Regions from separate parts of the Bradyrhizobium sp. OAE829 genome, predicted to be linked through region 3. Evidence: predicted binding sites of a transcription regulator. Region 3 holds the regulator's gene; each other region holds the start of a gene.
What was found. The regulator LexA, encoded in region 3, represses DNA repair genes until DNA is damaged. The targets are predictions, from matches to a motif close to TGTTCNNNNTGTGTTCNG.
Positions count from the first base shown of each region.

Region 1: a site for LexA is predicted at 1,889-1,906, ahead of dinB (DNA polymerase IV). Genes of this name have one in related genera too.
Region 2: a site for LexA is predicted at 1,357-1,374, ahead of ABIE49_RS27420 (ATP-dependent Clp protease adaptor ClpS). Genes of this name have one in related genera too.

Region 1 covers NZ_JBEPOE010000001.1:6,414,951-6,418,226, reverse strand. The annotation lists gene ABIE49_RS30945 (DMT family transporter) at 1-1, opposite strand, end outside; gene ABIE49_RS30940 (winged helix-turn-helix transcriptional regulator) at 160-534, shown strand; gene dinB (DNA polymerase IV) at 600-1,847, opposite strand; gene ABIE49_RS30930 (adenylate/guanylate cyclase domain-containing protein) at 1,956-3,155, opposite strand.
Region 2 covers NZ_JBEPOE010000001.1:5,719,804-5,723,079, reverse strand. The annotation lists gene ABIE49_RS27430 (phytanoyl-CoA dioxygenase family protein) at 1-153, shown strand, start outside; gene ABIE49_RS27425 (acyltransferase family protein) at 147-1,214, shown strand; gene ABIE49_RS27420 (ATP-dependent Clp protease adaptor ClpS) at 1,437-3,188, shown strand; gene cbbX (CbbX protein) at 3,223-3,276, opposite strand, start outside.
Region 3 covers NZ_JBEPOE010000001.1:518,464-521,739, reverse strand. The annotation lists gene ABIE49_RS02405 (hypothetical protein) at 1-215, opposite strand, end outside; gene ABIE49_RS02400 (hypothetical protein) at 354-593, opposite strand; gene lexA (transcriptional repressor LexA) at 822-1,529, opposite strand; gene ABIE49_RS02390 (molybdopterin molybdotransferase MoeA) at 1,785-2,996, opposite strand; gene ABIE49_RS02385 (HAD-IA family hydrolase) at 3,009-3,276, opposite strand, start outside.

The DNA.
Region 1 (3,276 bases), 5.9 Mb from region 3:
TGATGCCGCCACCTCGATCAGCCACCCGGCGCCAGCCAGTCACTTTCAAATCACAAGTTACACTAGCCATGACACTTTAAAAATGCAAGTCGGTCTGATAGATTATCGAGGCACACCGTTCCGGGCAGGTCCGGTGCTGGAAACACGGGCACGTTCGCCATGGCAAAACATGACTTCCGATCGACATGCTCCATCGCGCGCGCGCTGGAAGTCGTGGGCGACAAGTGGACCCTGCTCATCGTTCGCGACCTGATGTGGCACCGCAAGCAGACCTTTCAGGCGCTGCAGGACAGCGCTGAACGCGTCCCGTCGAACATCCTGTCCGAACGGCTCAAGAGGCTCGCGGAATGGGGCCTGGTGAAACGCGAGCCCTACCAGCAAAACCCGGTCCGATACGCCTATCAGCTGACCGACGAAGGAAAACGCCTGGAGCCCGTCCTGCTGCAAATGATGAATTGGGGCCACGAGCAGCTCGGTGGGGGACGCTACGACCCGAAATCAGGCAAGAGCTGGAAAGCCCGAACCGGGCTTTAAACGCGCGGCTAGTTCGATCTGTCGCTGGATCTCTCTCGGCAACGCTTTCGTTTTGAGGGTGAAGTTCACAGGTCCTTTTCGGCGAGTATGCGAAACGCGTCGGGAACGGAAGAAGAGACGTCCGGCGCCACCGATCCGTAGCCGATCGCATCCCATCCGAAGCGTTCGCGGATTTTATCGACCGCATGGTCGGCCGCCCCACGTGCCATGCCTCTTTTGGTGCCGGGACGGCGTGCTTCATCGCCAAGTCCGAGCGGGAGTTCGAGTTCCACATCCCGCTGCTCTCCAAGATGCGACACGGAAATCCCCAGGAGCGAGATGGTTTTCTCGTGAGGATGATCGGTGAGGACAGCGCGCACCAGCTCCTCGGCGACCTCGGCCAGAATCAGGGTCGCGGAGATTGGTGCGTCGAGCGTGACCGAACGCGTGACTGAATTCAGATTGGCGAAGCGAACGCGGACCGTCACGGTCCGCCCAGGCCTGGACTTGGCGCGGAGCCGGCTTCCGATACGGTCAGCAAGATGAAGCAAGGTGGATCGAACAACCCGCTGTTCGGCAGGTTTCCTCCCAAGCGCCGATTGCGCTCCTGCCGATCGAGCCCGGCGGTGAGTCTTGATTTCCCGTGGATCACGATTCCACGCCAGCGCCGAAAGTTTCGTCCCTGCCGCGGAACCAAGCACCCGCGTGAGCGAGCATCCCGGTGTCGCTGCCAGCTGCCCGATCGTGAGCACGCCGATTTCGGCCAGCCGTGTCCGCGTCGCCGGACCCACGCCCCACATCAGCTCGACCGGCAGGTGGTGAAGGAATCCGAGCTCCGTGTCGGGATCGACAACGACGAGCCCGTCGGGTTTGGCCACTTGCGAAGCAATTTTCGCCAGATGCTTGGTGCGCGCGACACCGACCGAGATCGGAAGGCCAAGCTCTGCGCGCACGCGTTGGCGGATGGCCGTTGCGATTTCGGCGGGCGGACCGAACAGATGGGTACAGCCCGCGACGTCGGCAAAGGCCTCGTCGATGGAGATCCGCTCGACGAGGGGCGTGAAATCGCCGATCACCTTGATGGCGGCATCGCCCAGCCGTTGGTACTCCCTGAAATGCCCGCTGATAAAAATGAGCTGCGGACAGAGTTCGCACGCTTGCCGTCCCGGCATGCCGCCGCGGACACCGAAAGCCTTGGCTTCGTAAGACGCGGCAAGCACAACCCCGCCGCCGACGGCAATGGGTTTGCCGCGCAGCGATGGATCAAGCAGCTGCTCTACCGAGGCATAGAAAGCATCCAGGTCCGCATGGAGGATGGTGGCTGTCGTTGCCATCCGACCGTTCGCACATGACGTTTCGACGAGGTTCCCGCAGAGAGAACATAATGAGAACGAGAACGCCTTGTGTCAAGCGATCGGCGACGCGCGGGCGTAGATCAGCTTTCAGCCGTGATACGCAAACAGCTCGATCGGGTCATTGAAGCCGCGCACCGGATGTTCACCGACGCGTTCGAGATCGAAATCGCCCTCGACGGAGTCGGCGAACGCGCGGGACAACAGCACCGTTTTCCCCAATTGCTTGGTGAGGGCTTCGAGGCGCGACGCCATGTTGACGGCCGGACCGATGACCGTGAAGTCGAGCCGGCTGCGAGACCCGATATTGCCGTACATGACGTCACCGACGTGGACGCCGATTCCGTAATTCAACGGCGCGCGGCCGGTTTCGCTGTTCTTTTCGTTCAGCGCCGTCATGGCCTGACGCGCCTCAGTCACGGCATGCAGCAGGTTTGCACAGGCTTGGGGTTGGCTGATCGGAAAAATGGCGAGCAGACCGTCGCCGATGAATTTCAGTATTTCGCCGCCATGCCGCGTGATCGGCTCCGACATCGCGTCGAAATAGCCGTTCAGGAGATCAATGACGTCATCGCGCGGCCAGTTGTCGGAGATCCGGGTGAAATCACGTAAGTCGCAGATCATGATGGCGGCGCGAACCGTCGTCCCGGTTCCGCGCCTGGTGGCGCCCGCCAGAATGAGCTCGCCGGCATGCGAGCCGACATAAGTCTCCAGTAGCGTACGCGCCAGCCGGTTCTTGACCCGGATTTCACTGACCAGCGCCAGCACCGGCAGCAATCTCTGCAGGGCGGCGATATGCGCGGCGTCGAAACCGCCTGGCCGGTCGGTTGCAAAGGTCACGATGTGGCGCTTGCCGAGCGTATGATACAGCGGCCACGCCACATAGTCGGTCAGGCCTTTCGCCCGCATCTCGTCATAGACGGCATGCTTGCGGGCCAGCGAGGGATCGCGCTCGAGATTCTCGCGCACCTCGGTGACACCGTCATGGATTTCGTTGGCGGGACTGCCGATATATTCGGATCGCTCCTGAACATCGTAGTCAACGCGCGCAATCTCGGCCTCGCGCATCCCGTCTTCCCACATGATCCGGGCGCCGAGCCATTGCGGATGGTGGATCAGGATATGAAGCGACGCCCGCTTGACGGGAATGTTCGCTTGCTGAAGCCGGATGCACATTTCGGCAAAGATATTGTCGATGAAGCGCTGATCGCGCGTGCCGTTGGTCAGCCAGTGCACGACGTCGCCGCCGGATTGCGCTGTGACGGGATCGATATTCAGCGGCGCGTCCATACTTACTCCTGAGCGGTAACGTGGATCGATGGTGCGGGATATGTGTTCCCGCGCGGCGACGTCAATGGAGGCCGCCGCAATTTGCCTGCGCGATCGGGAACGCCGGCTTAAACACCCACAC
Region 2 (3,276 bases), 5.2 Mb from region 3:
CATCGGACCTCGGATTGTCCAACCGCAACGCAATCCCGCTTCAGCTGCGACATGCGCTTTTTTCGAGCGGCGGATATTCCGGCCCGCGTTCATCAGAAAGTTGCGCAGGAACCGCTGCTGAGCGTACGGGCCTTCGCGCTCCAGCCGTGGTGACGGACCTGCCGTCGATCAAGGAACTGCAAATTCCATCGCTGGACGGGCTGCGCGGACTTGCCGCGTGCATGGTACTCGTCTCTCACGTCAGCAATGTCACGGGACTGTGGGGCGGCCTATTTGGCAGCGGCGGCGGCCAAGTCGGGGTAATGGTGTTCTTCGTGTTGAGCGGCTACCTGATCTCCGGCCTTTATCTCGATCGTTCCTTCACAACCGCGTCCGTTCAGGATTACCTGATCAGGCGCGCGGCTCGCGTGTTGCCGATGTTTTATTTCATCGTGACAATCGCGCTGGTTCTCCATACCGTACAGAGCCGAACCGGACTGCTGGTGTCGATCTATCCCGTTTCACTCGACCAGGCGTTCTGGCACTACGCGATCCTGTCGGGAGCAAGTGTACTCTGGACGATTCCGGTCGAAATCCATTTCTACCTCCTCTTCATCGGCGTGTGGTGGCTGCGAACGCGGATCGGAAATGTCTGGCTCGGCGCGATTTGTGTTTCGGCGATGGTTTTCTATTGGGCCCTGCCTGTTCAGGTCCCGGACCGGCCGCGCGTCTTTCCCTATTATCTGGTTTTTTTTCTTGCCGGCATGCTTGTTGAGCGATTGCTCCCAATGCGGCGGCAACCCACGCTTTCGTGGCCGTGGTCGTGGATATTGGCACCCGCGGCGGCGCTGCCGTTCCTGATCTACCCAAATATCTGGCTGACATTCTTCAACCCGTCCGGCTGGCTGGCCCGGGCCGAGTATCAGCAGATGTGGCACGATCCGCTGTCCGTCATGGCAGTATCGGCCCTGCTGATCGCAGCTTTGCTTTCACGACCGATCAAGGCGTTGCTGTCGACGCGGATCATGATCTATCTCGGGACGATTTCGTATTCGATGTATCTCCTGCACCATCCCGTCATCGACATGCTCGCGATTCACACGTCCTTGCGCGCGCATCCGATTGCTTTCCTGCTTGCAACATTCAGCCTTACCGCTGGACTCGCCAGCCTGACTTATTTTGGGATCGAAAGGCGCTTTTGGCGCCGCGGTTCGTACCGATCCGTCCGAGCCTAGTTCTTCTGGGGAATCTTGGCATATCTTTGAAATTACTCGGTCATTCGAGCACGTGTCGGAGCGGGCCCGATTTATTGAGGGATGTCAGCAGGCCAATCTGGCGCAGCGCCTTTCGATAATCTACACGCTGGGGTAGTGACATAGTTCCTGTTTTGTTCTAATGACTGATGACATGAAGCGATATGCCAAACGGACGTGAACTTAGTCAGGGGCAATTTTCCAATGAGTGATGCCAAGGCCGCTAGCCACCGCGAGATCATCTTTCACAACGACGATGAAACGCCTCTGGATTTCGTCATCGAACTTGTGCACTCGGTTTTCAAGAAGCCGCTAGCCGACACGTTCAGATTCACCAAAGAAATCCGGGACGGAGGAAAGGCAAGTTGCGGAAGTTATCCGCGGGACATCGCCAGCGAAATGCTGGAAGCCGCGCGTCAACGCATCGATGAGTCAGGTCATCCGCTCCGCATCACGAGCAGAGCGACTCTCGGGGACAACCATCTGTTTGACGGTCGTTGCAAGCTCTGCGGCGAACTTTTCTGCGACAACATCGTCACATTGAAAGGCATCGTGACGCCCCTCTGCGATGACTGCGTGAACGAGATTGCGCGCAATCAACCCGATGTCACCAGTAACAAGCAATTCGATTATGCGCACCAAGCACTGGCCTCGCATTTTGCCGGAATTCCAATGGATCGACTGGTCTCGACCTCGCGACTATTCCCAGGTCACATGCGCGCGGACGTCCAAGCTGGCGTGGACAGACTGTTCTCAACATCTCCGCTGCGGTTTTTCGGCATCTATGAAGAGCACCGCTACGAGACGCTGAACTTCGCAGCACTGACCCGCGACGGCCGGAATGCGCATGGCATCGCGCCCGCGCAATATCACGACGTGGATGTCGGCGAGAGCGCGCCGGTCAAATGTCTCGAAAACGGCCTGTGGCTTTGTAGAACCGACGGCGATCTGCGCTACGCCGTGGTGCTCTCCGCGCACCGCGAGTATAGCCGCGAAGCTGGGACGCGGATCGAAATTGCTGTGCCTGCCGGCGCCGAAGGCGCAGAGTTCGCGCAACGCTGCTTCGCCGAGCTCGAGCGCGCGGTCAATGACGCGCGCAGCTATCGCGGCAAGGTTTTGTCGCTCGATGTCGACAGGGGTTATAGCGGGCGCACGAGGGGCATCATGGTCCACAAGGTGCCACTTGTTCAACGCGATGACGTCATCCTGCCCGAGGCCACACTGAAGCTGCTCGATCGCAACGTCCTGGACTTTGTGGGAAACCGCACAATGCTGCGTGAACTCGGACAATCGACGAGGAAGGGCATTCTGCTCTACGGGCCGCCCGGAACCGGAAAGACCCACACCATCCGTTATCTCGCCAGCAACCTGCCAGGTCATACGACTCTGATCATCACGGCCGCACAGGTCGGCGCTCTTGCGCAGTACATGTCGCTTGCGCGGCTGCTGCAGCCGGCGATGGTCGTGATTGAGGACGCCGATCTCGTCGCGCGCGACCGCGAGCAGATGAGCAGCGCTTGCGATGAAGTCATGCTCAATGAGCTTCTCAACGAAATGGACGGTCTGAAGCAGGATGCGGACATCCTGTTCGTGCTCACCACCAACCGGCCGGAACAGCTGGAGAGCGCGCTGGCCAGCCGCCCCGGCCGCATCGACCAGGCGATTGAGGTGCCGGTGCCCAATGAGATCGGCCGCAAGAAGTTGATCCAGCTTTATGGCCGAGGTCTGCCGCTCAGCGGTGCCATCGTCGGCGAGGCCGCGCAGCGGACCGAGGGCGTCAGCGCCGCCTTCATCAAGGAACTGATGCGGCGCGTGGCGCAGGCAAGTATCGCCCGCGATGGCGGCAAGACCGTCGAGTCCCCTGACATCAGCCAGGCGCTCGACGACATGTTGTTCACGGGCGGCAAGCTCAACGTCAAGTTACTGGGCGGGGCACGGGAAATGGCCCGAGCGTGATGCGCACCGCGCTGGGTTTGCACTGGACTCTGGTCTACGACTTGTCTTTCAGGAACACCCGGCTGGCGAGCACGTCCGACGCCTGCAG
Region 3 (3,276 bases):
CGAAAACCGATCGTCCGCGTCCAGATCCAGCGGTTGTCGTATTTGACGTCTTGCGCGAAGGCCAGTTCGGTCCCGGGCAGCATGCAGACCGCAACTGCGGGATCGCGTTCGCTGGCAAAGCCGCGGGTCGAGGTGCCGCGGAAGGTGGTCGAAATCAATGTCTCGCCGACCTCAGCAGGACGCGTTGCCATCGCGTGCAAACTATAGTCACACATCGGATCGCTCCCTCGTAAGAGATAGAGACCCGGCCTCCCTCGAGGCGCTGGCCTCTATCAGAGTGGACTTGAGCAAAGTCTATTCCCGTTCTGGGCAATAGTGCGACGGAAAGGCCGGCGTGCCCGATCACAAACGCGCTACGGCGGCTGCGGATTTTCGGGCATCGGCGGCAGCGGCAGTTCGAAGGCGCCGAGATGGAATTGCTCCCTTCCGTCGTCGGCAATCCCGGGCAGCGCGACCAGCGTGAAGGCGGCCTCCGGATATTGCTGCCAGATCGCGAGATCTTCCGCCGTCACTGTCAGCCAGCCGAACCGGAGCATGTAGCGGCCCGGCTCGGTCACCAGGCCCGCCCTCTGCCAGGTGATCTTGGTGATCATATTGCTGACCACGTCTCGTCCCCCCGTTCGCACGCCTTTGAGCAAAAGCCTCAAACCAAACAGCGCGCCACGCCGCCAGTTTTTGCTGCGTTCTGGGCAATTGTGGGACGCGTGCAGGCGCACCGCGACGGTTAAGGCTGTACCAACTTCCGGACAACGAAAAGCCCCGGTCGACGGCCGGGGCTTTTTGCGATGCCGCACGCGGCTTGCATCTGACGCGGGCCGCCCTCAGTACTTCCGGTACAGCCCGATCAGCTTGCCCTGAATCCGGACCCGGTTCGGCGGCAGGATGCGGACTTCATAGGAGGTGTTGGCAGGCTCCAGCGCGATCGATGCGCCGCGGCGGCGGAAGCGTTTCAGGGTGGCTTCCTCCTCGTCGATCAGCGCCACCACGATATCGCCGGTGTCGGCGGTCTCGTTGCGCTGGATCAGCGCCATGTCGCCGTCGAGAATGCCGGCGTCCACCATGGAATCGCCGCGTACTTCGAGTGCGTAATGTTCGCCGGAGCCGAGCATGTCGGGCGGTACGCTGATGGTGTGGCTGCGGGTCTGCAGCGCCTCGATCGGCGTACCGGCGGCGATCCGGCCCATGACGGGAACGGCGACCGGACGGTTGCCGTCGTCCTCGGCGGGCGCGCTGGCGGCGCGGACCTTGCCGAGCGTGCCTTCGATGACGCTTGGGGTGAAGCCGCGGCGGCCGTTGCCGTTACCGGCGCCCGCAAGCTCGGGCAGCTTGATGACTTCGATGGCGCGGGCGCGGTTGGGCAGACGGCGGATGAAGCCGCGCTCTTCCAGGGCGGTGATCAGGCGGTGGATGCCGGATTTGGAGCGGAGGTCGAGCGCATCCTTCATTTCGTCGAAGGAGGGCGGCACGCCGGCTTCCTTGAGCCGTTCGTTGATGAAACGCAGAAGTTCATACTGTTTGCGCGTAAGCATCTCGAGCAATCCCCCGGTTGGCGCGTCGTAGTTCGTGGTCGTTCAATTTCGCGATCTTCAGTTTCGCGGTTCTTCAGATTCGCGGTTCTCGGTTGCGAGTGCGGTCTCAAATTCGGAAGTCCAAAACTCCCGTTTGTAGACACTAGCTCTCGAAACAAATCATGAACGGACACTATATGTTCGATACATGTTCCGCAACCACTTAATTTCAGGTGAACGCGCGCCGCGTTCGCCCGAACATTCCGTCGCGATACGTCATTCCGGCAGGCGCAGGAACTCGCATGGCGTGCCTTCCGGCACCGCCGGCGCAAACGGCGGACGTATCAAAAGCGCCCGTGCCGCAGCGAGATTTCCAAGCAGCGACGAATCCTGGTGGCTCACCGGCACCGCGATCAACGCGCCGTCCTCGCGCCGCTCGAGCCGTGCGCGCAAATAGTCTTCGCGCTGGTCGTTGGCGGGAAGATCGCGGCCGAGCAGGGCGGTCTCGCGCGCGTGATGGATGGTCTTTCGGCCCGACAGCGCGCGAATCAGCGGCACCAGAAACAGGAAACCGCAGACATAGGACGAGACCGGATTGCCGGGCAGGCCGATCACCCGCATCGCCCCGAGGCGCCCGTGCATCATCGGCTTGCCCGGCCGCATCGCGATGCGCCAGAACGCCATGGCGACGCCCTCGGCCTCCAGCGAGCGCTTGACGAGGTCGTGGTCGCCGACCGAGGCGCCGCCCATCGTGATCAGGATGTCGGCGCCGGATGCGCGGGCGCGGCGGATGCCGTCAGTGGTCGCCTCGATCGTGTCGGCGGCGATGCCGAAATCGATGGTCTCGGCGCCCTCGGCCCGCGCCAGCGCGCGCAGCGCGTAGCCGTTGGAGTAGACGATCTGGCCGGGGCCGGGGCTCGAGCCCGGCATCACCAGCTCGTCGCCGGTGGCGAGCACCGCCACCTTGGGGCGGCTGATCACGGCGAGTTCCGGATAATTCATGCCGGCGGCGAGCGACAGATCGCGTTCGGTGAGGTGGCTTCCTTTGGTAAGCAGCACATCGCCCTCGCGGAAATCGGCGCCGGCGGCGCGGATATGCCGTCCCGGTTTGGCGGTTTCCGTGATCGTGATGTGCTCGCCGCTGGCGGCCGTGTCTTCCTGGATGATGACGGCGTCGGCGCCATCAGGGATCACCCCGCCGGTGAAAATCCTGACTGCTTCGCCGGGCCCCACCTTGCGTTCGAACGGGCGGCCCGCCGCGACTTCGCCGATCACCCTCAGCCGCGCGGAGAGGTCGGCGGCATCAGTCGATCGCACCGCATAGCCGTCCATCGCCGACATCGCCTGCGGCGGCTGCGTGCGCTTTGCCGCAAGGTCGCGCGCGAGCACGCGATGCCAGGCGGTGTCGAGTGCGGCCATTTCTTCCGCCAACGGATCGGCGCCCGCAAGGATCGCGGCCAGTGCATCAACGACCGGCATCAGGGCCACGGCAACACCCTCTCAAATTCCCAGCGCGGCAAGCGCCTTTGCGACGTCATCCGGCCCTGTCACATGCACCGCGGCCAGGCCGCGCGCCCGCGCGCCGTCGATGTTCGCGGCGGAATCGTCGAAGAACACGATGCGGGAGGCGGGAACACCGATCGCCTTGACGACATGATCATAGGCCGCCGCATCGGGCTTTCGAAGCCCGATCGTCGATGACAAATAGATTTCGCGGAAATGGCCGAGCACGCCGGCATAGGCCTGGCTGAAATGCACGACATGCGCG